3 regions of the Pseudomonas sp. P39-UII1 genome follow, and region 2 is predicted to be linked to each of the others. Evidence: predicted binding sites of a transcription regulator. Region 2 holds the regulator's gene; each other region holds the start of a gene.
The links. The regulator FliA, encoded in region 2, starts transcription of late flagellar genes. The targets are predictions, from matches to a motif close to CTAAAGTTTNNNNNNNNNNNGCCGNTAA.

Region 1: the regulator FliA is predicted to act here: its motif matches at 2,496-2,523, upstream of flgM (flagellar biosynthesis anti-sigma factor FlgM).
Region 3: the regulator FliA is predicted to act here: its motif matches at 2,520-2,547, upstream of ABEH27_RS16005 (methyl-accepting chemotaxis protein).

What each region holds. Positions count from the first base shown of each region.
Region 1 is NZ_JBDFPP010000015.1:81,128-85,238, forward strand. Features, by position in the region: gene ABEH27_RS18975 (MFS transporter) at 1-625, shown strand, start outside; gene ABEH27_RS18980 (flagellar regulator YcgR PilZN domain-containing protein) at 804-1,547, opposite strand; gene ABEH27_RS18985 (flagellar protein FlgN) at 1,628-2,095, opposite strand; gene flgM (flagellar biosynthesis anti-sigma factor FlgM) at 2,145-2,459, opposite strand; gene flgA (flagellar basal body P-ring formation chaperone FlgA) at 2,612-3,364, opposite strand; gene ABEH27_RS19000 (chemotaxis protein CheV) at 3,443-4,111, shown strand, end outside.
Region 2 is NZ_JBDFPP010000008.1:138,638-142,748, forward strand. Features, by position in the region: gene flhF (flagellar biosynthesis protein FlhF) at 1-701, shown strand, start outside; gene fleN (flagellar synthesis regulator FleN) at 795-1,628, shown strand; gene fliA (RNA polymerase sigma factor FliA) at 1,625-2,365, shown strand; gene ABEH27_RS13140 (chemotaxis response regulator CheY) at 2,470-2,844, shown strand; gene ABEH27_RS13145 (protein phosphatase CheZ) at 2,863-3,651, shown strand; gene ABEH27_RS13150 (chemotaxis protein CheA) at 3,664-4,111, shown strand, end outside.
Region 3 is NZ_JBDFPP010000011.1:147,782-151,892, forward strand. Features, by position in the region: gene ABEH27_RS15995 (inorganic phosphate transporter) at 1-931, shown strand, start outside; gene ABEH27_RS16000 (helicase HerA-like domain-containing protein) at 1,028-2,503, opposite strand; gene ABEH27_RS16005 (methyl-accepting chemotaxis protein) at 2,670-4,111, shown strand, end outside.

The DNA.
Region 1 (4,111 bases), on a different contig from region 2:
TAGCTGCATCTTTGCCGGTTTGCTGGTGCAGTGGCCGTTGGGCTGGTTGTCCGACCGCTACGACCGGGCGGTACTGATCCGCAGTGTGGCGGTGGGGCTGGCGCTGGCGGCGGCGCCACTGGCGATTCTCCCCAACGTGCCGCTGGAATTGCTCTTCGGCATCGGCTTTTTGATCTCGCTCCTGCAGTTCTGCCTGTATCCGCTGGCGGTCGCTTTTTCCAACGACCATGTGGAAAGCGAGCGGCGCGTCTCGCTGACTGCGATGTTGCTGGTCACTTATGGCGTGGGGGCGTGCATCGGGCCGCTGGCGGCGGGGGTGCTGATGAAGGTGCTGGGTTCCCAGATGCTCTATGCCTTCTTCGTGTTCTTCGCGCTGGTGCTGGTGTGGCGGATCCGCCCGAAAGCGGTCACCGGCTTGCACCAGGTGCAGGACGCACCGCTGGGCCACGTGGCGATGCCGGCGGCGGGTTCGCCATTGTCGGCGGCGCTCGACCCGCGCGTGGATGAGCAGACCGTGCAGGATGTGATGCAGGCGCCGGTGGCGGCTGAGGATACCGAAGTGGAAGAAAAAGCAGAGCCTGTGGCTGAGGCTCCGGAGGGGGATGAGATCAGCAAGTCGGTTTGAGCCTTGTGTCGTCTGTACCGGCGCTTTCGCGGGGCAAGCCCGCTCCCACAGATACCCTACAGGCCCCAAGCCATTGGTAGCACTGTGGGAGCGGGCTTGCCCCGCGAAGAGGCCGGTTCAGGCACATCGAAAACAAAAATGCCACCCAATGGGTGGCATTTGCGCATTCGACAGGCAATCAATAATCGTCTTTGTCGAAGCGCCGCGCTTCACGCTGCAACTGGTACACGAAGCTCTCGATCTTGCGCTGCGCCTGGCCATTAAGGTTATGGAAGCGCACGCCGGCAAAGGTCGTGTTGATGCGTTCTTCGTGGTGCAGGTGGCGCAACTCGACCATGGTGTCGACCAGGCCCAGGGGGTTGCCGGCCTTGAAGCGCTCGTACACCTGGCCCAGTTGCAGGCGGTCTTCGACATTGCCGTCGAAACGCAGCTTGCAGCCGGTGGCAGAGATGTCCAGCAGCTTGCCACGCAGGGCGCCATTGCCCTTGAGGTGGGCGCCGTCGAGGATCACATCGACCAGTTGCGACAGTTTCAGCGCGGCGCGGAACGCATTGCGGCGCTGGTGGTAGGTCATCTCTTCAGGCATTGCACCGCGGTACGAGCGGTGGCCGTCGACCTCGGTGATCTTCAGTTCGTGGTTGCATTCCCAGGCGATGCGCACGCCATCGTGGAAGCCTTCGACGCGGAACGGTTCGCCGTTCTCGATGAATCGTTCGCCGTCGCGCGGGATCATTTCGTCCAGCGCCAGGGTATGGCTGTCACGGTCCACATCCACCACGTAGCTCTGGAACCGCTGGCTGCGCTCATGGAAGGTGATGATCAGAGGATCGTGACTGTCCTGTAGCTGGCGCAGGTTGGCCGCGATCTCCAAAGGAGTGTTCAGCACCTTTGGTGGCTGCGGAGCATCGGTTTCATTGAACACGGGTTATCAATCTCCAGGCAAAAGCGGCACACGCAAGTAACGGCATTTTGCCAGTATGTTCCGTGCCTTGATAGAAGTAATCACACTTGGCTGAGCGCCCGGGGCTTGGCCAGTGGCGAGGTAGCGCCACGGCTGTCGTAGAGCGACGGAGAATCGCCGCCCATGAGGATTCTGATCTGGTTGGCCGTCACGTGCTGCTGTACCTGAATGATCCGGCCATTGGTCTCGTTGACCTTCTGGCAGGCGTCCATCAACTGGGTCAGCACGTTGAGTTGCTGCATGATCACTTCACCGTTGGGCGACTGCGCTGCGACTGCCTGCACCCCGGCGCGGTCGGCGCTGAGGCCGAGGCTGGCGAGCAGGTTGTTGCGGCGGATGCCTTGCTGCTCGAGCAGGACGATCAGCGACTGCTTGCGGGCCAGAATACCCTCCAGCGGTGCCATGTCGCGGCCGTGCAGGGCGACTGCCTCCTGCTGAAGCAGGTCGAGCAGTTCCTGGGTGGGTGCGATGTCGTCTTCGATCAGTTGCAGCAATGTGATGTCGTGCATGGCTAACTCTTGGCTTTTAAAGCGTCCGTGAAGTCAGCGCGCCGAACGGTCAGCGCTGGGCTTCGAAATCGAGCAGTTTGCTGGCGACCCGGCCGGCATCGACCTGGTAGCTGCCATCTGCGATCGCCTGTTTCAACTGCGCCACGCGGGCACTGTCGACAACCGGCTGATCGCGCAGCTTGTCGCTGATCTTCTGCAACTGCTGGGCCTCTTGACTGAGGTGTACCGCTTCTCCGCTGGCGCTGGCGCTTTTCGGCGCTTCACTGGTTTCGCCGGGTTTGTCGGCGTTGCCGGGGGCGGCATTGCCGCGAACGCCGCCCGTGATGGACGGAGAATTATTCAAACGACTGAAGTCGATGACCATGATCAGAAACCCCTGGGTATTTGGACGCTTGCCTTGTTTTCGGCCATTGCGAAAGAAACTTTAGGCACAAATGCTCAGCCGCCTGTCGGCAAGCCCGCGAACCCGTGTTCTGACACAGTTTAGGAAAAGCGGTTCCCAACCGCCAGCCCAATCTACATGGCGACCTCGACCTGGCCGGGGCCGGTAATCCGGGCCTTTACCACCCGTTGCGAATTCAGGTTGCGCACCCGTATCTGCTCACCCTGGCCACCCTTGCTCAGGGCCTCGCCAGGCATGCGCACGCTGAGGCTGCCGCTGCGGGCGATGATGACGACGTGGTCGCCCTTTTGCACCACCTCGGCCTGCTCCAGATGCTGCGGGGTAAGCACCTGGTCGATGACCGTCGGGCGGAGCATCTTCATGCCCACTGCCTGGTCCAGGTCGGTGAGAAAGCCCTGGCCGAGGGTGCCGACGTCGCGTTCGCGCAGGGCCACGTCACCTTCGCCGACGATGTTCTGGCGCTTGAGCGGGCGGGTCACCACCACCACGTCGCGGAACAGCCGCACGGTGGCCGGCACGAAGATCGTCCACGGCGCACTGCCATCGCAGCGCACCCGCACGGTCACCCGGCCCAAAGGCTGCGCAGGGCTCTCCAGCGAGGCGTCCAGCGGCTGGCTGCACAACGGCATGCGCAGGCGCGGGTCGAGCGGGTTGACCTGGATCTCGTAGCGGCCTGCAGTCTGGGTCGTGGCCAGGTAATCCTCGACAGTGAATTCAAGAAACCCTTGGGTGACACCGATAAGCTGTTCAGGCAAGGTAACCGCGTCCGCCCAGGTGCGAGCGCCGGGTGCCAACAGGCACAGCACGGCAAGCGAGCCGCTCAGCAGGTGCGTCAGTCGTCGGAAAATTGTCGTTTTCGTGTACATGGCGCTCAAAAAAGCAAAGCCCGTGCCGACTCGCTACATGAGTTGCTACGAAATGGCAGAAAGAAGAAGGAGTCAGGCATGGCGGGGGTAATGGATTCGGTCAACCAGCGCACACAGCTGGTGGGGCAGAATCGCCTGGAGTTGCTGCTGTTTCGCCTCAATGGCGCACAGCTTTACGGGATCAACGTGTTCAAGGTTCGCGAGGTGCTGCAGTGCCCGGACCTGACCGTGCTGCCCAGATCACACCCGGTGGTGCGTGGCGTGGCCAATATTCGCGGGGCGACCATTCCGATCCTCGACCTGTCGATGGCCACCGGGTTGCCCGGGCTGCAGGAAGAAACGCGCAAGAGCTTCGTGATCATCACCGAGTACAACACCAAGACCCAAGGCTTCCTGGTGCACTCGGTCGAGCGCATCGTCAACATGAACTGGGAAGAAATCCATCCGCCACCCAAGGGTACCGGCCGCGACCACTACCTGACTGCAGTCACCCGAGTGGACAACCGCATGGTCGAAATCATCGACGTGGAAAAGGTGCTGGCCGAGGTGGCGCCGTCGTCGGAGCAGGTATCTGCCGGTGTGGTCGATGCCGATACGCAGGACAAGGCCGTGCTGCTGCGTGTGCTGACCGTCGACGATTCGTCGGTGGCGCGCAAGCAGGTCAGCCGCTGCCTGCAGACGGTCGGGGTCGAGGTGGTGGCACTCAATGACGGCCGTCAGGCCCTGGACTACCTGCGCAAGCTGGTG
Region 2 (4,111 bases):
GGATGATCGAAGTGCCCGAGATCGAGCCGATCGAAGAGGGTGGTGTGATCGCCATGGTCGGCCCCGCCGGCATGGGCAAGACCACCACACTGGCCAAGCTGGCGGCGCGTTATGTGCTCAAGTATGGCCCGCAGAACCTGGCCCTGGTGAGCATGGACAGCTTCCGCATCGGCGCGCAGGAACAGCTCAAGACCCTGGGCCGCATCCTCAATGTGCCGGTGACCTATGTCGACCCGGGCCAGTCGCTGGCCCAGGCGCTCGAGCCGCTGCTGCGCAAGCGCGTGGTGCTGATCGATACCGCAGGCCTTCAGGCCAGCGACCCGGCCCTGCGCATGCAACTGGAAAGCCTGGCCAGCCGAGGCATTGCCTCGAAGAACTACCTCGTGCTGGCCACCACCAGCCAGAAACAGGTGCTGACCGCGGCCTACCACAGCTACAAACGCTGCGGCCTGGCCGGTTGCATCCTGAGTAAACTTGATGAAACGGCAAGCCTCGGCGATGTGCTGAGCCTGGCCATCAGTCATGAACTGCCCGTGGCCTATCTCACCGATGGCCCGCGCATTCCTGACGACCTTCACCTGCCGCGGGCGCACCAGTTGGTGACGCGGGCGGTGAATGTGCAGTTGCAGGACGAGCCCAGCGAAGAGGCCATGGCCGATATGTTCGCTGATCTCTATCACAACCCACGACGAGCGGGTTGATGATGAAGCGTTTGCAAAATACCTACACCAAGGGGGCTGCAGTAATCCCCCTCGTGTGGCTTGGGTCCAAGCGAGACAAGGTAAACAACGAACATGGGTAGCATGCATCCCGTACAGGTGATCGCCGTAACCGGTGGTAAAGGTGGCGTCGGCAAGACTAACGTTTCAGTGAACCTGTCCCTGGCGCTGGCTGAGCTCGGCCGCCGGGTCATGCTGCTGGACGCTGACCTGGGCCTGGCCAATGTCGACGTGTTGCTGGGCCTGACCCCGAAACGCACCCTGGCCGATGTCATCGAAGGGCGCTGCGAGCTTCGCGATGTGCTGTTGCAGGGGCCGGGCGGTGTGCGCATCGTGCCGGCCGCCTCCGGCACCCAGAGCATGGTGCACCTGGCCCCGGCCCAGCATGCCGGGCTGATCCAGGCATTCAGCGAAGTCGGCGACAACCTTGATGTGCTGGTGATCGACACCGCGGCAGGCATTGGCGATTCGGTGGTCAGCTTCGTCCGCGCGGCGCAGGAAGTGCTGCTGGTGGTGTGTGACGAGCCGACCTCGATCACCGACGCCTACGCGTTGATCAAACTGCTCAACCGCGACTATGGAATGAACCGTTTCCGCGTGCTGGCCAACATGGCGCAAAGCCCGCAGGAAGGGCGCAACCTGTTCGCCAAGTTGACCAAGGTCACCGACCGTTTCCTTGACGTCGCCCTGCAGTATGTCGGCGCCGTGCCGTACGACGAGTGCGTGCGCAAGGCGGTGCAGAAGCAGCGGGCAGTCTATGAGGCGTTCCCGCGTTCCAAGTGCGCGCTGGCCTTCAAGGCGATTGCGCAGAAGGTCGATAGCTGGCCATTGCCGGCCAACCCGCGCGGGCACCTGGAGTTCTTCGTCGAGCGCCTGGTGCAACCCACCAGTGCAGGGCCAGTGCTATGAGTGCGAGCGGTTTCAAGATGTACAGCAAGGCGTCCAAGGACGCCCAGTACGAACTGATCGAACGCTACGCCCCGCTGGTCAAGCGCATTGCCTATCACCTGCTGGCGCGTTTGCCGGCCAACGTGCAGGTCGAAGACCTGATCCAGGCCGGCATGATCGGTTTGCTGGAAGTCGCCAACAAGTACGACGCCAGCAAGGGCGCCAGCTTCGAGACCTACGCCGGTATCCGCATCCGCGGGGCGATGCTCGATGAGGTGCGCAAGGGTGATTGGGCACCGCGTTCGGTGCACCGCAACACCCGCATGGTCAGCGACGCGATGCGCGCCGTGGAATCCAGAACCGGCCGCGACGCTAAAGATCATGAAGTTGCTGCCGAACTCCAGTTGAGTCTCGATGATTACTACGGGATTTTGAACGATACCTTGGGTAGCCGCCTGTTCAGTTTCGACGACCTGTTGCAGGACGGCGAGCATGAAGGGTTGCACGAGGACGGCGCCAGTGGCCAGGTCGAGCCGTCGCGCGACCTGGAAGACGAGCGCTTCCAGGCTGCCCTGACCGATGCCATCGCCAACCTGCCCGAGCGGGAGCGGCTGGTCCTGGCGCTGTACTACGACGAAGAGCTGAACCTCAAGGAAATCGGTGAGGTCCTGGGCGTCAGCGAGTCGCGTGTCAGCCAGCTGCACAGCCAGTGCGCCGCGCGCCTGCGCAGCCGCCTGGGGGAATGGCGGGCGCGCTGAGCCCGGGGTCGTTGCAGTCGTTTTCACGTTGTACCGAATTGATTGAATGCGCGCTCGGGGCCGAGCGCGTTTGAGACTGCTTGGAGGTCTAATTGAACAAAGACATGAAAATCCTCATCGTTGACGACTTTTCGACGATGCGGCGGATCATCAAGAACCTGCTGCGTGATCTGGGCTTCACCAATACCGACGAAGCCGATGACGGCACCACGGCGCTGCCGATGCTGCAGGCCGGGCATTACGACTTCCTGGTGACCGACTGGAACATGCCTGGCATGTCCGGCATCGACCTGCTGCGCAAGGTGCGCGCGGACGAGCGCCTGAAGGCCATGCCAGTGCTGATGGTGACTGCCGAAGCCAAGCGCGACCAGATCATCGAAGCGGCCCAGGCCGGGGTGAATGGTTACGTGGTCAAGCCGTTCACCGCTCAGGTGCTCAAAGAAAAGATCGAGAAGATCTTCGAACGCGTCAACGGCTGAGTCCGGTCAGGGGGCGCCATGGAATCAACACAAACGTCTTTGGGGGAGTTCGAATCGACCCTGAAGAAGCATGCCCAGGAGTTGGTCGAAAGCCTGGAGCGGGGACGGTTCGGCGAGGCGGTGCAGCTGATTCATCAGCTCAACCAGACCCGCGACCGTGGCCTGTACCAGGAAGTCGGCAAGCTGACCCGCGAGCTGCACAGCGCGATCGTCAGCTTCCAGATCGACCCGCACATGCCGCAGGCCGAGGAAGTTTCGCAGATTACCGACGCCACCGAGCGTTTGTCCTATGTGGTCAAGCTCACCGAAGGGGCTGCCAACCGCACCATGGACCTGGTGGAGGAAAGCACGCCTGTGCTGGGAGACCTGGCCGTTGAGGCGCAGAGCCTGAGCGTCGACTGGCAGCGCTTCATGCGCCGCGAGGTCGCCGCGCCGGAATTCCGTGAGCTGGTCAAACGCGTCGACAGTTTCCTGACGCACAGCGCCGAAGGTAACCGCAAGGTCGCTGGCCACCTTAATGACATTCTGCTCGCCCAGGACTATCAGGACCTGACCGGGCAGGTGATCAAGCGCGTGACTGCGCTGGTGACCGAAGTCGAAAGCAATCTGCTCAAGCTCGTGCTGATGGCCAGTCAGGTCGACCGTTTTGCCGGTATCGAACATGACCACCAACAGCTGCGTGCTGAAAAAGATCAAGAAAAATATCCGGCTCGGGGTGAAGGTCCGCAGATTCATGCCGATAAGCGTGAAGACGTCGTGTCCGGTCAGGACGATGTCGATGATCTGCTGTCCAGCCTGGGTTTTTAAGGAGCACCTTTGATGAGCTTCGGCGCCGATGAAGAAATCCTTCAGGATTTCCTGGTAGAAGCCGGCGAAATACTTGAGCAACTGTCCGAGCAACTGGTCGAGCTGGAAAGCCGGCCCGACGATGCCGACCTGCTCAATGCCATTTTTCGCGGTTTCCACACTGTAAAAGGGGGCGCCGGCTTCCTCCAGCTCAACGAGCTGGTGGAGTGCTGCCATATCGCCGAGAACGTATTCGACATCCTGCGCAAGGGTGAGCGCCGGGTTGACGCTGAACTGATGGACGTGGTGCTCGAAGCACTGGACACGGTCAACAGCATGTTCGGCCAGGTGCGCGAACGCAGCGAAGTGACCCCGGCCACGCCCGAGTTGCTGGCAGCCCTGGCGCGGCTCGCTGAGCCGGGCAGTGCCCAGGCCGCTGCGCCGGTGGTGGAGGCTGCACCTGTGCAGGCGGAGCCTGCCG
Region 3 (4,111 bases), on a different contig from region 2:
CCCGCTGTCGAAGATGCACAAGACGCCAGAGCAGCGTCGCAAGCTCGACGACAAAAAACACCCGCCTTTCTGGAACCGCCTGGTGCTGGTCATTTCGGCGATGGGCGTGAGCTTCGTGCACGGCTCCAACGATGGCCAGAAAGGCATCGGCCTGATCATGCTGGTGCTGATCGGTATCGTCCCGGCCAAGTTCGTGCTCGACCTGAACAGCACCACCTACCAGATCGAACGCACCCGCGACGCGACCCTGCACCTGAGCCAGTTCTACGAGCGCAACGCCCCGACCCTGGGCGAGTTCCTGGCGCTCGGCAAGGCACAGGCCAGCGACCTGCCAGAGCAGTTCAGCTGCAACCCTCAGCAGACCGAGCCAACCATCGCCGCACTGCAGTCCTCGCTGCAGGGTGTGACCGATTACCGCGCACTGGATGCCGAAAAACGCGTGGAAGTGCGTCGCTACCTGTTGTGCCTGGATGACACCGCGAAGAAGGTCGGCAAACTGCCAGGCCTGGACGCGCGTGAAAAAGCCGACCTCGACAAGCTGCGCAAGGACCTCACTGCCACCACCGAGTACGCCCCGTTCTGGGTAATCGTGGCGGTAGCCCTGGCCTTGGGCCTGGGTACCATGGTCGGCTGGAAGCGCGTGGTACTGACCGTGGGTGAGAAGATCGGCAAACAGGGCATGACCTATGCCCAGGGCATGTCGGCGCAGATTACAGCGGCCTGCGCCATCGGCCTGGCCAACGTCTTCGCCTTGCCGGTTTCGACCACACACGTGCTGTCGTCCGGCGTGGCCGGCACCATGGTTGCCAACAAGAGCGGCCTGCAGGGCGGCACGGTCAAAACCATCCTGTTGGCCTGGGTGCTGACCCTGCCGGCATCGATGGGCCTGGCGGCTGGCCTGTTCTGGCTGGCGTCGAAAGCGATTGGCTAAGTGATTTTGCTGCAATGAAAAAGGCGCCTTCAGCAGGCGCCTTTTTCATGTGTCAGTAATGGCCCCTTCGCGGGCAAGCCCGCTCCTACAGGCACGCTAGCGCTTCTTGCCTCCGAGCAACGACCCCATCAACCCGCGCACCAACTGCCGCCCGAACTGATTGGCCGCCTGGCGCACCGCCGATTTGATCGCCTGCCCTGCCGCACTCTGCAGAAAATCCCCGGCCTTGTCGGCCAGGCTCTCTTCGTCCGCCTTCGGCACTGGTACGGGCTCGACCGGTTCACCTTTGCGCTGGGTCAGCATTTCATAGGCCGACTCACGATCAATCGGCTTGTCGTAGCGCCCCGCCAATGCAGACCCGGCAATCAAGACACTGCGCTCGCCCGCACTCAACGGCCCGATCCGCGATTGTGGCGGCGCTATCAATACCCGCTGCACCATCGCTGGCGTGCCCTTTTCTTCGAGCGTACCAACCAGCGCCTCACCGATCCCAAGCTCAGTCAACACTGCCAACGTATCGAACGCCGGGTTCGGGCGGAAACCGTCAGCCACGGCCCGCAGTGCCTTCTGCTCCTTGGCGGTGAACGCGCGCAAGCCATGCTGAATACGCAAACCCAACTGGGCCAGTACGCTGTCCGGCAGATCGCTTGGCGACTGGGTGACAAAGAACACCCCGACACCCTTGGAGCGAATCAGCCGAACCACTTGCTCCAGGCGATCCTGCAGTGCCTTGGGGGTGCCGTTGAACAACAGATGCGCCTCGTCGAAGAACAATGCCAGCACCGGTTTGTCGGCATCTCCACGCTCCGGCAGCTGTTCGAACAATTCGGCCAGCAGCCACAACAGGAACGTGGCGTAGACCTTCGGCGCTTCATGCACCAGCCGGCTGGCATCGAGCAGGTGGATTCGCCCGCGGCCATCGCCGTCCAGCCGCAACAAATCTTCCAGCTGCAACGCCGGCTCGCCGAACAGCGCCTCGGCGCCCTGCTGCTCAAGCGTTGCCAGGCGGCGCAACAAGGCCTGGGTCGAGGCCGTGGTCATCAGCGCGCTGTCTTCGCCCAACAGCTGCGGATGGTCTTTCAAGTGAGCGAGCAGCGCCTTCAGGTCCTTGATGTCGAGCAGCAACAGGCCTTCTCGATCAGCCACCTTGAACGCGGCATAAAGTGCCGCCTGCTGGCTGTCGGTCAGCTCCAGCAGGTTACCGAGCAACAGCGGCCCCATCTCGCTGAGCGTGGTGCGCAGCGGGTGGCCGGTTTGCCCGGCGATGTCCCACAGGCTCAAGGGGTATGCCTGCGGCTTGTACCCCAGCCATGGCATACCGGCGATCCGCTCGGCCACCTTGCCCTGCGGCGCACCGGCAGCACCGACACCGCACAGGTCGCCTTTGACATCGGCGGCAAACACCGCCACGCCGGCGTCGCTGAACACTTCCGCCAAGTGCTGCAAGGTCACGGTCTTGCCTGTGCCGGTAGCACCGGCGACCAGCCCGTGGCGGTTGGCCAGGCGCATGGCTTGTTTGACAGGCTGGCCATCCAGGCCAGCGCCTACAACTATGGTCGAAGATTCCGGCATCTTTTTAATCCCCTGCTCAAGCTTGACCACCCGTCGGCCGATACGTCTGGATGATATTCGCCTTAAAAGACAGAACACCCCTGGAAGGACTTTCGGGATGTTGCACTGTTTTATAGCGGTACTCGTGCGAACGCCCGATAAAAACCTTAGCGGAACCGATTACGCCATGAATAAAAGCCTTCGTTTCAGCCACAAGATTCTCTTGGCCGCATCACTGATCGTGATACTCGCCTTCAGCCTGTTCACCCTTTACAACGATTATCTCCAGCGTAATGCCATCCGCGAAGATCTGGAGAATTATCTGGCTGAAATGGGCGCGTCCACTTCAACCAACATTCGCAACCTGTTCGAAGGCCGTATCAAGCTGGTGGAAAACCTGGCGCAAAACATCGCCCAGCAACCTGCCAACGCCGAAACACTGATGGGCCAGAATGCCCTGACCTCGAGCTTTCTGACCGTGTACCTGGGCAAGGTCGATGGCGGCTTCAGCGTGCGCCCCTACTCGCCCATGCCCGAAGGCTACGACCCGCGCACCCGCCCCTGGTACAAGGACGGCATGAACGCCCAGGGCGCCATCCTCACCGAGCCCTACATCGACATGACCACCAACAAGATGGTCATCGGCATCCTCAGCAAGGTGTCCAGCAGCGTTGGCGTGGTCGGTGGCGACCTGGCCCTGGATGGCCTGGTACAGATCATCAACTCGCTGAATTTCGGCGGCATGGGCTACGCCTTCCTGGTCAACGACCAGGGCAAGGTCCTGGTGCACCCGGACCAGGCACTGGTCATGAAGTCGCTGTCGGACCTGTTCCCGCAGCACACGCCGAAACTGTCCAGCCAGCTCACCGAAGTCCAGGCCGATGGGCAAACCCGCCTGCTGACCTTCGCCCCGATCAAAGGCCTGCCGTCGGCCAACTGGTACATCGGCCTGTCGGTGGATAAAGACAAAGCCTTCTCCATGCTCAGCACTTTCCGCACTTCTGCGGTGATCGCCACCGTGGTGGCGGTGGTGATCATCATTGGCCTGCTCGGCCTGCTGATCCGCGTGCTCATGCAACCGCTGCTGACCATGACCCGCGCCATGGAAGACATCGCCGAAGGCGAAGGCGACTTGACCAAGCGCCTGAAAATTCACAACCACGACGAGTTCGGCATTCTGGGCACCGCGTTCAACCGTTTCGTCGAGCGCATCCACAGTTCGATCCGCGAAGTGTCTTCGGCCACCGAACGCGTCAATGAAGTGGCCTTGCAGGTCATCAGTGCCTCCAACTCGTCGATGAGCAACTCCGACGAGCAGTCCAACCGCACCAACAGCGTCGCCGCCGCCATCAACGAGTTGGGCGCCGCCGCCCAGGAGATCGCCGGCAATGCCGCACAGGCCTCGCAGCATGCCAGCTCGGCACGCCTGCTGGCCGAAGAAGGGCAGCAGGTGGTGGAGCGCAACATCGCGGCAATGAATCGCCTGTCGGACCTGATCGTCACCTCCAGCGCGCACATCGAAACGCTCAACAGCAAGACGGTAAACATCGGCCAGATCCTCGAGGTGATCACCAGTATTTCCCAGCAGACCAATTTGCTGGCGCTCAACGCCGCGATCGAAGCCGCCCG